2 regions of the Ciceribacter thiooxidans genome follow, and region 2 is predicted to be linked to the other one. Evidence: predicted binding sites of a transcription regulator. Region 2 holds the regulator's gene; the other holds the start of a gene.

Region 1 (7,313 bases), 500 kb from region 2:
CCGTTTTTGCGCTGGAAACGCTCGGGCATCCGGTCTGGGCTGTGCCGACCGTCGTCCTGCCCTGGCATCCGGGACATGGAAGGGCGACGCGGCTTTCCTTTCCGGACGACGGCTTCGACAGCATGATCGAGGACCTGATCGACGCGCCGTGGACTTCTGAAGTGAGCGCTGTACTCACAGGCTACTTCGGAAGCGCTGCGCAGACCCGCTCCGTTGCACGCCTGATCACGACGCTTAAGGCGAGAAATCCCGACCTCCTTTATGTCTGCGATCCGGTGGTGGGGGATATAGGAGGTCTCTATGTTCCCGACGACACCGCCGAGGGAATCCGCGACAACCTGGTTCCGCTTGCGTCGATTGCAACGCCCAACCGGTACGAACTTGGCTGGATGGTGGGGAGCCCACTCGAAACCAATACGGACATCATCGATGCGGCGCTGTCTCTCGGTCCGGCGCGAACGGTGGTGACGTCGGCGGTACCGATGATGGCGGGCGGGGTCGGTAACCTTCTGCTTTCCGGCCGGCACGCCCTGCTGGCTGAGCACCGATGGATCGACAACTCGCCGAATGGCTCGGGTGATCTTTTCGCCGCGGTCTTCCTTTCTCGCCTTCTCTCTGGGATGCCCGACGAGCGCGCACTCCAACTGGCGACTGCGAGTGTTTACGAGATGCTGGCGCGGACGATGAAACGCGGGAGCGACGAGCTGACACTTGAAAGTGATGCCTCGAGCCTAGTGTCGCCGATGGCGCTTGTTCAGGTTCGACGAATTATGCACCGTGCTTTAAAGCCCGCGTCTCCTTCGTGAAAGACGGGAGAAAACGGAACATCGACAACTCCTACAAGAATGTTGCGGGTGCGCATTGCATCTCATTTCAGAGCGCTATAATCCAATGTACATGCTGCGTTTTCCAGATTCTCTTGTTACCGGGTACCGCAACTTTATGACGGGGCGCTACGTCGATGAGCGCGAACGTTACCGTGTGCTGGCGGAGACCGGCCAGAAACCCCAGACGTTGGTGATTGCCTGTTGCGATTCTCGGGCAGCGCCAGAAACCATTTTCGGCGCGGGCCCCGGTGAGCTTTTCGTGGTGCGCAACGTTGCGAACATGGTTCCTCCATATGAGCCTGACGGTCAGTATCACGCGACGTCAGCGGCACTCGAATTCGCGGTGCAAGCGCTGAAGGTGCGTGACATCATCGTCATGGGGCATGGACGGTGCGGAGGCATTCGCGCCGCGCTCGATCCAAACGCGGAACCTCTTTCTCCCGGTGACTTCATCGGCAAGTGGATGGGGCTGCTGAAACCCGCCGCTGAGCAGATTCAGACGAACTCCGTCATGACGGCAGGCGAGCGGCAAACGGCCTTGGAGCGTGTCTCGATCCGCAATTCGATTGCGAATCTCAAGACTTTTCCGTGCGTGAAGATTCTCGAGGAGCGCGGAAAGCTCAATATTCACGGCGCCTGGTTCGACATCGGTAATGGCGAACTCTGGATCATGAACCGCGAGACGCGCGACTTCGAGCGTCTCGAGTTTTAGGTCTACGTTACCGCCCGTCGATCTGTGCCCCGATATAGGCAATGGCCTGTTGGTAAACTGATGCCGCGTTCCAGCCTTGGAGCGCGGCGAAATTCGACTCGCCCGGTTGATATCCCGCGCCGGCCTGCCAGCCGTGACCGCGCAGGAAATTGGCGGTGGAAGCCAGGGCGTCAGCGCGTGAGTGCACAAGGTCGACGCGCCCGTCTCCGTCGCCGTCGGCACCGAAACGGACGACATTGCGCGGCAGGAATTGTGTCTGGCCGATTTCGCCGTGGGCGGCACCTCTGGCATTGAGGGCCAAAGACTTGCGTCCGACGAGCTGGAGTGCGGCATAAAGCTGATCGGTGAAGTAGTCGGTTCTGCGGCAGTCATAGGCAAGGGTGGCGACGGCAGAGAGCGTGTGCTCGTTGCCCATATATCCCCCGAAGCCAGTCTCCATACCCCAGATGGCGATCAGTGGACCAGCGGGAACCCCGTATCTGCTCTCGATCCTGGAAAACAACGAAGCATTGTTCTTTTTCATCGCCTTGCCGCGGGAAATAATAACCGCACCGCCGCGCTTTTTCATGAACTGGTCAAAAGAAAGCTTGAAGCTCTTCTGCCCGCGGTCCGCACGAATGGTGTTGGTATTATACGAGACCGTCGCGAAAACCTGGTCCAGCAACCTTGCACTTACACCTTGTGCGGCCGCTTCCTGCTTGAAGTCCTGAATCCAGTCAGAGAACCCTGCGGATGTCTTGCCGCATTGAGCTGCGCTGGCGGTGCTGATCGTTGCGCCACCCATAACCATTGCCAGAAAAGCGGCCGTGGCAAACTTTGAGAATTGCATGGAGACCTCGTGTTCCGCGCCCTGAACCTTGCCGGCGAACATGCCAGCCAGCATTGATTCTGTCACGCGGTAGTTTCAGACTTGTTGGTTACTTGAGAGTGCGGCCTTCGGTGAAGGTTTTGTGCCCCGCCGCCTGCTGGTGCCGGCGGCGGGGCGAACGACCACTATTTTTCTGCGTTCTTTGGCTTTATCAGGCCTCGATTGACGAGCAGTTCTGCGATCTGCACCGCGTTGAGTGCTGCGCCCTTGCGGAGATTGTCGGACACGACCCACATGTTGAGGCCATTCTCGACCGTCGCGTCCTCGCGAATACGGGAGATATAAGTCGCATCTTCGCCGGCACACTCGACCGGCGTGACGTAACCGCCGTTCTCGTGCTTGTCGACAACGAGGCAGCCGGGGGCTTCGCGAAGGATGTCGCGGGCCTGATCGGCCGTGATTTCGTTCTCGAACTCGATGTTCACCGACTCCGAATGTCCGATGAACACGGGGACGCGGACCGCGGTGCAAGTGACCTTGATCGCGGGATCAAGCATCTTCTTGGTTTCGGCGAGAACCTTCCATTCTTCCTTGGTGTAGCCGTCTTCCATGAAAACGTCGATGTGCGGAATGACGTTGAAGGCAATGCGCTTCGTGAATTTCTTCGCTTCGATCGGATCGGCGACGAAAACGGCGCGGGTCTGGCTGAAGAGTTCGTCCATTCCCTCCTTGCCGGCGCCCGATACCGACTGGTAGGTGGATACGACCACTCGCTTTATCTTTGCCGCGTCGTGAAGTGGCTTCAGGGCGACCACCAGCTGGGCGGTCGAGCAGTTCGGATTCGCAATGATGTTACGCTTCTTGAAATCGACAACGGCGTCCGGGTTTACTTCCGGTACAATCAGCGGAACATCGGCGTCGTAGCGCCATGCAGACGAGTTGTCGATGACAACGCAGCCCTGGGCTCCGATCTTCGGCGACCATTTCTGCGAAATCGTCCCGCCTGCCGACATGAGGCAGATATCCGTGTCGGAGAAATCGTAGTTCTCGAGGTTCTGTACCTTCAGCGTCTTATCGCCAAAGGATACCTCCGTGCCCTGCGAGCGGGCCGATGCGAGTGCAACAACCTCGTCCGCCGGAAATCCGCGCTCAGCGAGAATGCCGAGCATTTCTCGCCCCACATTGCCGGTGGCACCTACAACTGCAATCTTGAAACCCATGTTTCCTGCTCTCTTTCTTTCTCTCCACGACTGGTGAGGGGAAACATGCGGCAATCGCCTTGTTTCCGTGTCCCCGGCCTTGCCGGGGAGAGAGCGGAGGCCAGAGACGTCAGACGGTTTTCGTCGTCGTTTTGGCCTTGGTTGCGGATGAACGGGAGGCAAATGCACTCTGCCCGGCCATTTGGGCCAGGTCGGACGCCGCAAGAATTTGCAGACTGTGACGGTGCATGAGTGAATCCCTTTTCCGGCCGAGCTATTAAGGCGTTTTTTGGCGGAGTCAAGTGGAAGAGCAAGACCTTTGCGATAAGACGACCATCGGACGCCGAACATGCAAACTTGTGGCTCGGTCCGGGAAGCCTGTGTGTCATCGGCATAATCTTCCTTCGGGAAACGAAGGACAGGACATCCACACATAAGCGTTTTTTGTCTAGGATGAGTTAGCCTGTTCAACGAAGGCACGGTGAAGAACTGCCTGGCCCCTTCCTTGTCTGCCCTAAGACCGATCTTGCGGCACGGTGATGTTTGTGAAAGATGGGGTATTGCTTCCCCTTTCCGGCGTTCCAGTCATGTCTTTCATTCTGCGTGAAACCGAGTCGACGGATCTCTCATCGATAGCTGCGATCTATGCCGACGCTGTGCTCACTGGCACCGCCAGCTACGAACTTGTTCCGCCGACAGCGGAGGAAATGGCCTCGCGCTTCGCCGCGATAACCGGGCAGGGATACCCGCATATCGCCGCCACCGATCAGGTGGGCACGGTTCTCGGATACGCGTATGCGTCCGCGTTCCGCACCCGGCCCGCATACCGGTGGCTCGTCGAGGATTCGATCTATCTGGCGCCGGAAGCTCAAGGCCGGGGGATCGGCAAAGCGTTGTTGAGAGAACTGATCGGGCGCTGCACGGCACTCGGCTTCCGACAAATGGTCGCTGTCATTGGCGGTGCGAGTCCCGCCTCTGTTCGCCTCCATGCCGTGTGCGGTTTCCAAATGACAGGCACACTGATCGGGACAGGCTTCAAGCACGGTCGGTGGCTCGACACCGTTCTCATGCAACTGCCTCTTGGTGAAGGCAATGCAACGGCGCCGGACGAGATGTCTTACCCGGGATCTCTGTTTTCAGGCTAGCCTATTCGACCAGCTTCAGTTTCTTGTCGAAGATCTTGAGAACCTGTGCCAGTTCGTGTCCGCGCTTGAGCACCCGGCCGCTGGTGTGAATCACCGAATAGGCGCCCTGTTTGGCGGCAAGCTTCGGATCTTTTTCGATGCGATAAAGTGGCAGTTCGCCGGACCTCTTGAACACTGAGAAGACGGCCCTGTCCTTCAGATGGTCGATCGCGTAGTCACGCCATTCGCCCTCGCCCACCATGCGTCCATAAATCCAGAGGATTGAATCGAGCTCTTTGCGGTGGAAGGTGACCGGAAGCGGATCACGGCTCTGGCGGTAGTCCTGTAGGCTGACGATAGGCGCCGAATGGCTTGCCTGCGGTGAGTCCGTGCGCGGCGAATCCGGCTGATCGCTCATCAAGACTTCCCCGAGTTCTCGGTTGTGACAGATGGGTGACAGTTTGCCTCAGGCAGCACAAAAAGCAAGCCTGTGTGCAAATAAGTGAAGCACACTGCCTTTCTTTCCATCGCCGCATTTTGGTCAAAACAGCGCCCCATTTGCAACCGAAGCTGGCGTTACTGAGTTGGCGCGCCGCGCCAAAGGTCCGGTCTGTCGCATTGACCCCTTACCCCCAGCCCCCAATGCTTCTAGGCCGGACCACCCCTCAGGGGCTAGGTGCCATCGTTGCCGATGATCATCGTCGCGCCGAGAATGGCGGACGGCTCTCCTTCATCACTCGAAGTCTGAAGTAGGACGGCGCAACCGTCGTTACTGTCCTTTGCCATGACTTTGGCCGGCAGCACGAGGTGCAGTTCGTTTCCCTCCCACATTCCGACCGTCTGAACGTCGGTGACGCTGTTCCAATAGGCGACTTTCTTACCGACGTTCTCGCCTTTCAGAACATCGACGATCTCCTTCCGGCGGAAGTAGACAATGACGACGTCTGCCTTTCCCTGCCCTCTGCCGACAGTAATCGTCAATTCTTCGTTCTTGCGCGCTGCGCGGACGGCCACCGAAAGACCGAGCCCCTGTTGCCGCATTCCGTCCAGCTTGCGCGTAACCTCGTCCGCATCAGTACCTTTCAGATGATCGCGGCCATTGAGAACGGCTTGCGGCGTGTAGACGCCGCTACGTCCCAGACTGCGGGCATAAGCGTATTGGCGTCCGGTATTTTCAGGCGTGGCCAGCGTATCGTTCCAGCCGAGATAATTCCAGTAGTCGACGTGATAGGCGAGCGCTACGATATCGCCCTTCCGCACGAGTTTCTCGAACGCTTCGTCGGCCGGGGGGCAGGAACTGCAGCCCTGCGAGGTGAAGAGCTCAATAACTCCTCGGGGCACTACGGCGTCCTGGGCCTCTGCGGAGGTGCCGGTAAAAGTCAGGCAAACCAGGACACAGCGGGCGAACACAATCGAGGTCATTCCATCGAACCCGTTTACTCGGTGGCTTGTGCGGCTCGCGCGTTGTCGCGAGCCGACAGCCGACAAATAGTCACACGCCAGCAATACTCGTTCATGCTTTCAACGAGAAGTCACGATGGGGTGAGGCCCTTGTTTGTGATCACAGGGCAAGAAAATACCGCCGGGAACATGTCCCGGCGGCTCGTATTCTCATGCGAGCGGAAGTCAGGCGGCCAGATCGCGCAGAACAGTCTGCAGGATGCCGCCGTTGTTCACATAGGTGACCTCGTCGAGCGTATCGATACGGCAGATGAGAGGGATGTCCTTCACCGTGCCGTCCGAGTAGGAGACCTTGGCGATCTTCTTCTCGCGCGGTTTGATCTCCCCGTCGAGGCCCTCGATGGTCACCAGCTCATCGCCCTTCAGGTTGAGGCTCTGCCAGGTGGTACCATCCTCGAAGACGAACGGTATGACGCCCATGCCGACCAGGTTCGAACGGTGGATGCGTTCGAACGACTGGGCAATGACCGCGCGGACTCCGAGCAGGTTGGTGCCCTTGGCAGCCCAGTCGCGGGAGGAGCCGTTGCCGTACTCGACACCGGCGAAGATGACGAGCGGAACGCCTTCGGCCTTGTACATCATGGCGGCGTCGTAGATCGACATCTCTTCCTTGGACGGATAGTGGATGGTGTAGCCACCTTCCTTGCCGTTCGGGCCGAGCATGTGGTTGCGGATGCGGATGTTGGCGAACGTGCCGCGCATCATCACTTCGTGGTTACCACGACGCGTGCCGTACTGGTTGAAGTCGGCAACGCCGACGCCATTCTCCATAAGGTATGCACCGGCCGGCGAGGCGGCCTTGATCGAACCGGCCGGCGAAATGTGGTCGGTGGTGATCTTGTCGCCGAAGAGGCCGAGCACGCGGGCGCCCACGATGTTCGACACGCCGGAACCGGTCTTGCCCATGCCGACGAAGTAGGGCGGGTTCTGCACGTAGGTCGACTTGTCGTCCCAGGCGTAGGTCTGACCAGCGGGAACCTGCACGGCCTGCCAGTTTTCGTCGCCCTTGAACACGTCCGCATACTTCGACTCGAAAAGTTCACGGGTCACGTACTTGGCGATGAATTCCTGGATCTCGTGCGAGGTCGGCCAGATGTCCTTCAGGTAGACCGGGTTGCCGTTCTGGTCTTCGCCCAGCGGTTCCTTGGTCAGGTCCTTCTGCACCGTACCGGCGAGCGCGTA
Region 2 (7,313 bases):
AGAGCCTGATTACCCATCCGGCGACGACCACACACAAGAACCTGACCGACGAGGCCCGCGCCGAGCTCGGCATTTCGGGTGGCACCGTGCGGCTTTCCTGCGGCATCGAGGACACCGACGACCTGCTGGAAGACTTCGCCCAGGCGCTCCGCAAGGTTCCGGCCTGAGCCATCTTACGCGTCCTGCTGCCCGGCGCCCCGCGCGTCGGGCATGCTCGTCAGCGCAACAGACGGCAAATCGGCTAGTCGCCGTTAGGACCAATTTTACGAAGTCGCGACACTTTGCTTGCTCTGCACGTCCGCATTCCTTGACCCGTGCGGAGAGCTGATAGATATGGTTAGCAAGGCATAAAGAAGGTCAACCCTATGTATCGAGCCCTGACGCAGGATATCGAAGTCAGTGTCGAGCCTTACTACCTCGAAGAGCAGTCCGATCCGGATGACGGACGATACGTCTGGGGATACCGGGTGGCGATCACCAATCACTCGGACAGGTCGGTCCGCCTGGTGAACCGCTACTGGCACATTACCGACCAGAACGGCCAGGTCGACGAGGTCACCGGCCCTGGCGTTGTCGGCGAGCAGCCGCAGCTGAGGCCCGGCGACACCTACGAATACTCCTCGGGTTGCCCGCTCGACACGCCTTCAGGCGTCATGTTCGGCCATTACCAGATGGAAACCGATGAGGGCGACCGCTTCGAGGTGGCTATCCCGGCATTCTCGCTCGACGCGCCGGGCATGCTGCGCGTCCTCAACTGAGGCCGGGCGGACCGAGCAGCCAACCGCAATGAAAAACGGCACCGCCGGTCTGGACGGTGCCGTCGTCAATTTCAGACTTCGCGAACCTCGGCCGCTTCATAGCGGTAGGTGGTCGAGCAGAATTCGCAGGTGACGGTGATCGCGCCGTCTTCCTGGCTCTCTTCGATCTCCTCGTCGGAAAAGCTCTTCAAGACTCCCTTTATCTTCTCCCGCGAACAACTGCACCGGTCGAAGACCGGCTGCGGCTGGTAAACCCGCACGCCGCGCTCATGGAATAGACGGAACAGGAGGCGCTCTATGCCGATTTGGGGATCGGTCAGTTCGTCGGCGTCGACGGTGTCGACGAGCACCTGCGCTTCCGACCAGGCATCGTCCTCCGAAAAGACATACTCGCCGTCGTCACCGTCACCACCATGCAGGTCCGGCTGGCGCATCCGTTCCGGCGCCTCGGGCAAGAACTGGGCAATCAGCCCTCCAGCCCGCCAGCCGCGGCGCGGATGTCCCTCCTCGTCGCGATCGAAGAACTCGGCGACGCCGAGACGCACCCGCGTCGGAATCTGTTCCGACTGACGGAAGTAGACCCCGGCAATCTCCTCGAGCGAGGTACCGTCGAGAGGCACGATGCCCTGGTAAGGCTGCATGAAGCTGCCCTGGTCGATGGTGAATGCAAGCACGCCTTCACCGAGCAGGGCCTCCGGTGAAGTCCTGTCTTCCTCGACTGCCGTTTTCAGTGCATCCTCGTCGAAGCGGGCATAGGCGCGCACGTCTTCCGGCGTCGAGAAGTCGACGACCAGGAGATCCACCGGCCCGTTGCTCTTCGTCTGTACCGTAAATTTACCCTGAAATTTCAATGACGTACCGATCAGGACCGTGAGGACCATCGCCTCCGCCAGAAGGCGGGCGACGGGCGCCGGATAGTCGTGCCGCGCGAGAATGGTGTTGACCAGCGGGCCGAGCTGCACGGCCCGGCCACGCACATCGAGACCTTCCACCTGAAACGGAACAACACGGTCATCTCCGGCGAAACCGAATTCGCCGAGTTCAGTGGCCTTGTCTGCCATTATTGTACTCCTTGCGCCGCAGGCGCCTGATTGCCGGGGACGCATCAGTCCCGAATTTACCGCTCACATGGGGTCCCCAGGCGAGAAGATCAAGCCGGATGCGACAGGCGCGAGCAAACCGGATCAGATCGCACCAAGGCACCAGGCGAGGATCGATTTCTGCGCGTGCAGCCGGTTCTCTGCCTCGTCGAACACGACGGACTGCGGACCGTCGATCACCTCGTCGGTGACCTCTTCGCCGCGGTGTGCGGGCAGGCAATGCATGAAGAGGGCATCCGGCTTTGCATGCGCCATCAACGCTCCGTTCACCTGGTAGGGCTGGAAGACGTTGTGCCCCCTGGCCTTGTGCTCCTGGTTCATCGAAATCCAGGTATCGGTAATGACGGCGTCAGCACCTTCCACGGCGCGCTCCGCCTCGTGGCAAAGCATGACTTCACCGCCATTGTCGCGCGCCCAGTTGAGGTACTTGTCGTCCGGCTCGGACCCGAGCGGTACGGCCATGTTCATCCGGTAGCCGAAGCGGGCGGCTCCTTCCACGAGCGAATGCAGGACATTGTTGCCGTCTCCGGTCCAGGCGAGCGTCTTGCCCTTCACCGGACCGCGATGCTCCTCGAAGGTCATGATGTCGGCCATGATCTGGCAGGGATGCGTGCTGTCGGTCAGCGCGTTGATGACGGGAACCGTCGCGTGCTCCGCCATCTCCAGGAGACGCGAATGATCGGTCGTGCGGATCATGATCGCATCCACGAAGCGCGAAAGGACCTTTGCGGTGTCGCCGATCGTTTCGGCACGGCCGAGCTGCATTTCCGTGCCGGAAAGGAAGAGGGTCTCGCCACCGAGCTGGCGCATACCGACGTCGAAAGACACACGCGTGCGGGTGGACGGCTTTTCGAAGATCATCGCAAGCATCTTGCCGGCAAGCGGCTTGTCCGCCGTTCCGGATTTGGTCGCCTGCTTCCGCACACGGGCGTCATCCATGATGGTGCGCAAATCGTGGGACGAAACGGCCGAGAGGTCGAGGAAATGCTTCGGAGATACCATGGGAAAACCTGTCTGAATTTCTGCTGCTTAGGCTTGTGCCGCCTGCTTTTCGTGGGCGCCGTGCACCCGTTCGGCCGCGCGCTCGATCCGCGAAAGCCCCTCGCGCGCTTCTTCCGCTGTCGTGATCAGCGGCGGCAGCAGGCGAATGACATTGTCGCCAGCCGGAACGCTGAGAATGTGCTCGTCCCGCATGGCCTGCAGCAGTTCTGCGTTCGGTACCTTCGCCTTGATGCCGAGCATCAGGCCCTCGCCACGGATATCCTCGATGACGTCGGGGAAGCGGTCGTGAAGCGCTGCGAGCCCCTGCCGGAAGACCAGCGCCACATCTCGCACGTGCTCCAGAAAACCATCTGCAAGAACAACGTCGAGCACGGCGTTGCCGACGGCCATCGCCAACGGATTGCCGCCGTAGGTCGAGCCGTGCGTTCCGGCTTTCATGCCGGACGCAGCCTCCGCCGTGGCAAGACAGGCACCCAGAGGAAAGCCGCCACCGATACCCTTGGCGACGGCCATGATATCGGGCGTGATGCCGGCCCATTCATGGGCGAAGAGCTTGCCTGTGCGCCCGACGCCCGACTGGACTTCGTCGAGGATCAGGAGAAGCCCCTTTTCGTCGCAGATCTGGCGAAGCGCCCGCAGGAACTCATTGGACGCCGTACGAATGCCGCCTTCACCCTGCACCGGCTCGATGAGGATTGCAGCCGTATTATCGGTGATCGCCGCCTTCACCGCCTCGATATCGCCGAACGGCACCTGGTCGAAGCCCGGTGCCTTGGGTCCGAAACCTTCAAGGTACTTCGCCTGCCCTCCCGCAGCGATCGTCGCCAGCGTGCGGCCATGGAAGGCACCCTCGAAGGTAATGATGTGGAACTTCTCCGGGTGCCCCTTCGAGAAATGATAGCGGCGCGCGGTCTTGATCGCGCATTCCAGCGCCTCGGCGCCCGAATTGGTGAAGAACACCTTGTCGGCGAAGGTCGCGTTCGTCAGCCGTTCACCCAGAGTCTCCTGGCCCGGCACCTCATAGAGGTTCGACAGGTGCCAGACCTTTCCGGCCTGCGCCTTCAGGGCCTCGACGAGATGCGGATGCGCATGACCGAGCGCATTCACTGCAACACCGGCCGCGAAATCGAGATATCGCTCACCATTCTCCGCAATCAGCCAAACCCCTTCGCCGCGCTCGAAACGCAAAGGCGCGCGCAGGTAGGTTTCGTAAAGCGGCGTGGCTTCAGCCATGGCGGAACAGCTCCTTCGCAACCGATAGATGTCAAGAACGATCATCCGATTTCCCGGAGAAAAATCCCCGAAAAAATCAAAAATGCCGCCTTTCGGCGGCGGCTGGCACTATCGGCATTTCCCGTTGCGCTGTCAACAAAACTGCGACAGGCAAAGGTTTTTTGTCACGCCGGGACGACTTTCACAGCTTTGATTTTTTGCGCCAACGCCAACCAGCAAGTTGGGGAAAACTTGAAAATCGATTCCCGTTGATTCGTCCGACTCTTGTCACGGAGTCAGCGCCACACTAGGTTAAATTTACATTAAAAGATTGCATGCGGCAGAAATAGTCACCGAAAGTATCGAGGAAGTTTTGTTTCGGATTCGTTCGAAGCAACGGTGACGGATTCTGCCATCAAAATCGCGACGGCGGAGATAATGGCATGAATTGGACAGATGAGCGCGTCGAAAAACTGAAAAGGCTTTGGGCTGAAGGCCTGAGCGCAAGCCAGATCGCCGCGCAACTCGGCGGAGTCAGCAGGAATGCCGTGATCGGCAAGGTCCACCGTCTGAACCTGCCGGGACGCGCAAAGTCCGGCGGCGGCACGGCACCGGCGCGTACGCCGAAACGCCCGGCACCGACCCCTCGTCCGTCGGGCTTTGCTGCACGCGTTCCCACCCGTGCAAACGCCCGGCCGGCAGGCGGCGCCATACTGAAGGAAGAGGGCCAGATCGGTCTCATCCAAGAGGTCCGCGCCGTAACCTCCTCCAACGTCGTGATTCCGATTTCCCGCCGCCTCGGCCTGACGGAACTCACGGAGCGTACCTGCAAGTGGCCGATCGGCGATCCGATGAGCGACGAGTTCCACTTCTGCGGCTGCGAGTCTCTCGATTCCTCACCCTATTGCAGCTATCACGCGAAGCTCGCCTACCAGCCGGTTTCCGAGCGTCGCAAGGCGGAACGGTAAGCTTTCGCCGACACAGCAGAGAAAACGGGCCCCGCGGGCCCGTTTTTTTATACATGAGACGACAGGACCTCAGGCCTCCATCGAGTAGCCTGCCCCGCGCACGGTGCGGATGACGTCCTGCATGTTGGAAAAGTTGAGCGCCTTGCGCAGGCGTCCGACATGGACATCGACGGTGCGTTCGTCGACATAGATGTCGTGCCCCCATACGCCGTCCAGAAGCTGCGATCGGGAGAAGACGCGGCCGGGCGACGACATCAGGAACTCCAGCAACCGGAATTCGGTCGGGCCGAGGCGAACCTCGCGGCTCTTGCGATGAACGCGGTGCGTCTCCCGGTCAAGCTCGATGTCGCCGCAGCGAAGGACACTCGAGAGCACCTCGGGACGCGCGCGCCGCAGCATCGCCTTGACGCGCGCCATCAGTTCCGGCGTGGAAAACGGCTTGACGACGTAGTCATCAGCCCCCGTGGCGAGACCGCGCACCCGCTCGCTCTCCTCGCCGCGCGCCGTCAGCATGATGACCGGCAGGCGTTCGGTTTCCGGCCGCATCCGCAGCCTGCGGCAGAGTTCAATCCCGGAGACGCCCGGCAGCATCCAGTCCAGCAGCAGGAGATCGGGAACCCTTTCCTGGAGACGCAGTTCCGCCTCGTCGCCGCGCGGAATCGTCTCCACCTCGTAGCCTTCGGCTTCCAGATTGTAACGAAGGAGTACGCTCAGCGCCTCTTCGTCTTCGACCACCACTATTCTTGGCTGCATCGCTTGCTCATCCTCCGCAGCGGCATCACTCGGTGACCACGCCGACATCCGTCGTCAGGTCTTCCTTCGGTCGCTCGCCTTCCGGCTGGGCCCCGGTCGTCATGTAGTAGATGGTTTCGGCGATATTGGTGGCATGATCGCCGATCCGCTCCAGGTTCTTGGCACAGAAGAGGAGATGCGTGCAGCTGGTGATGTTGCGGGGATCTTCCATCATGTAGGTCAACAGCTCCCTGAACAGGGACGTGTAGACGGCATCGATCTCATCGTCGCGGTCACGAACCGATTTCGCCTTTTCCGCCGATCGGGTCGAGTAGACGTCGAGAACTTCCTTCAGCTGAACGAGCGCGAGCTCGGAGAGATGTTCGATCCCGCGAGCCAGCTTGCGTGGAATACCGGCGCTCTGGACCGCCATGGCGCGCTTGGCGTTGTTCTTGCCGAGATCGCCGACCCGTTCGAGGTCGCTGGCGATCTTGAGCGCTCCGATGATCTCGCGAAGGTCACTGGCGACGGGCTGACGACGGGCGATGGTAATGACAGCCTTGTCGCCGATTTCGCGCTCTGCTGCGTCCATGATGACGTCGTCGGAGATGACCTTGTGCGCAAGCGCGGAGTCGCCCTGGACCAATGCCCGGACGCTGTCGCTCACCATCTGTTCGGCAAGTCCGCCCATCTCGGAAATGCGGCGCATCAGGTATTTCAGTTCTTCGTCGAAGGCGGAGTAGATGTGTGTCGATGACATGTCGTGATCCTCGAATGAATGCGTCAGCGCGACCGATGACAGGGCATCAGCCGAAGCGGCCCATGATGTAGTCCTGCGTGCGCTGATCGTCGGGATTGGTGAACATCTTGTCGGTATCGTTTTCTTCGACGAGCTCACCGAGATGGAACATCGCCGTGCGCTGCGACACACGCGCCGCCTGCTGCATGGAGTGGGTCACGATGACGATCGTGTAGTTCGCGCGAAGCTCGTGGATCAGTTCCTCGACCTTGGCGGTCGCGATCGGATCGAGTGCCGAACAAGGTTCGTCCATCAGGATGACCTCGGGGCTGACGGCGACGGCGCGGGCGATACAGAGACGTTGCTGCTGGCCACCCGAAAGCCCGGTGCCGGGCGCATCGAGGCGATCCTTCACTTCATTCCAGAGGCCGGCTTTCTGCAATGCCGACGCGACGATGTCGTCCATGTCCGACTTCTTGCGAGCGAGCCCATGAATGCGCGGGCCGTAGGCGACGTTCTCATAGATCGATTTCGGGAACGGATTCGGCTTCTGAAACACCATGCCGACCTTGGCGCGCAGTTGAACCGGATCCACCTTGGGATCGTAGATGTTCTCCCCGTCGATGGAGATGTGTCCTTCGACGCGGCAGTTGGCGATCGTGTCGTTCATGCGGTTCAGGCAGCGCAGGAAGGTCGACTTGCCGCAGCCGGAAGGTCCGATGAAGGCGGTGACCGAACGCGGCGGTATCTCGATGTCAACGTCCTTGATCGCGTGCTTGTCGCCATAGAACACCTGAACCTT

What was found. Region 2 encodes PhoB, which activates phosphate uptake and scavenging genes when phosphate is short. Its sites were predicted from a motif close to TGTCATNNANCTGTCAT; they were not measured.
Region 1: the regulator PhoB is predicted to act here: its motif matches at 5,113-5,129, upstream of H4I97_RS17545 (DUF2794 domain-containing protein).

What each region holds. Positions count from the first base shown of each region.
Region 1 covers NZ_CP059896.1:3,545,980-3,553,292, forward strand. The annotation lists gene pdxY (pyridoxal kinase PdxY) at 1-806, shown strand, start outside; gene H4I97_RS17525 (carbonic anhydrase) at 898-1,539, shown strand; gene H4I97_RS17530 (lytic murein transglycosylase) at 1,547-2,368, opposite strand; gene H4I97_RS17535 (aspartate-semialdehyde dehydrogenase) at 2,533-3,567, opposite strand; gene H4I97_RS17540 (GNAT family N-acetyltransferase) at 4,134-4,691, shown strand; gene H4I97_RS17545 (DUF2794 domain-containing protein) at 4,693-5,088, opposite strand; gene H4I97_RS17550 (DUF1223 domain-containing protein) at 5,343-6,092, opposite strand; partial or broken gene acnA (aconitate hydratase AcnA) at 6,297-7,313, opposite strand, start outside.
Region 2 covers NZ_CP059896.1:3,044,925-3,052,237, forward strand. The annotation lists gene H4I97_RS15000 (O-succinylhomoserine sulfhydrylase) at 1-167, shown strand, start outside; gene apaG (Co2+/Mg2+ efflux protein ApaG) at 366-758, shown strand; gene H4I97_RS15010 (Hsp33 family molecular chaperone) at 830-1,819, opposite strand; gene argF (ornithine carbamoyltransferase) at 1,943-2,860, opposite strand; gene H4I97_RS15020 (aspartate aminotransferase family protein) at 2,888-4,093, opposite strand; gene H4I97_RS15025 (GcrA family cell cycle regulator) at 4,516-5,040, shown strand; gene phoB (phosphate regulon transcriptional regulator PhoB) at 5,110-5,793, opposite strand; gene phoU (phosphate signaling complex protein PhoU) at 5,819-6,532, opposite strand; gene pstB (phosphate ABC transporter ATP-binding protein PstB) at 6,579-7,313, opposite strand, start outside.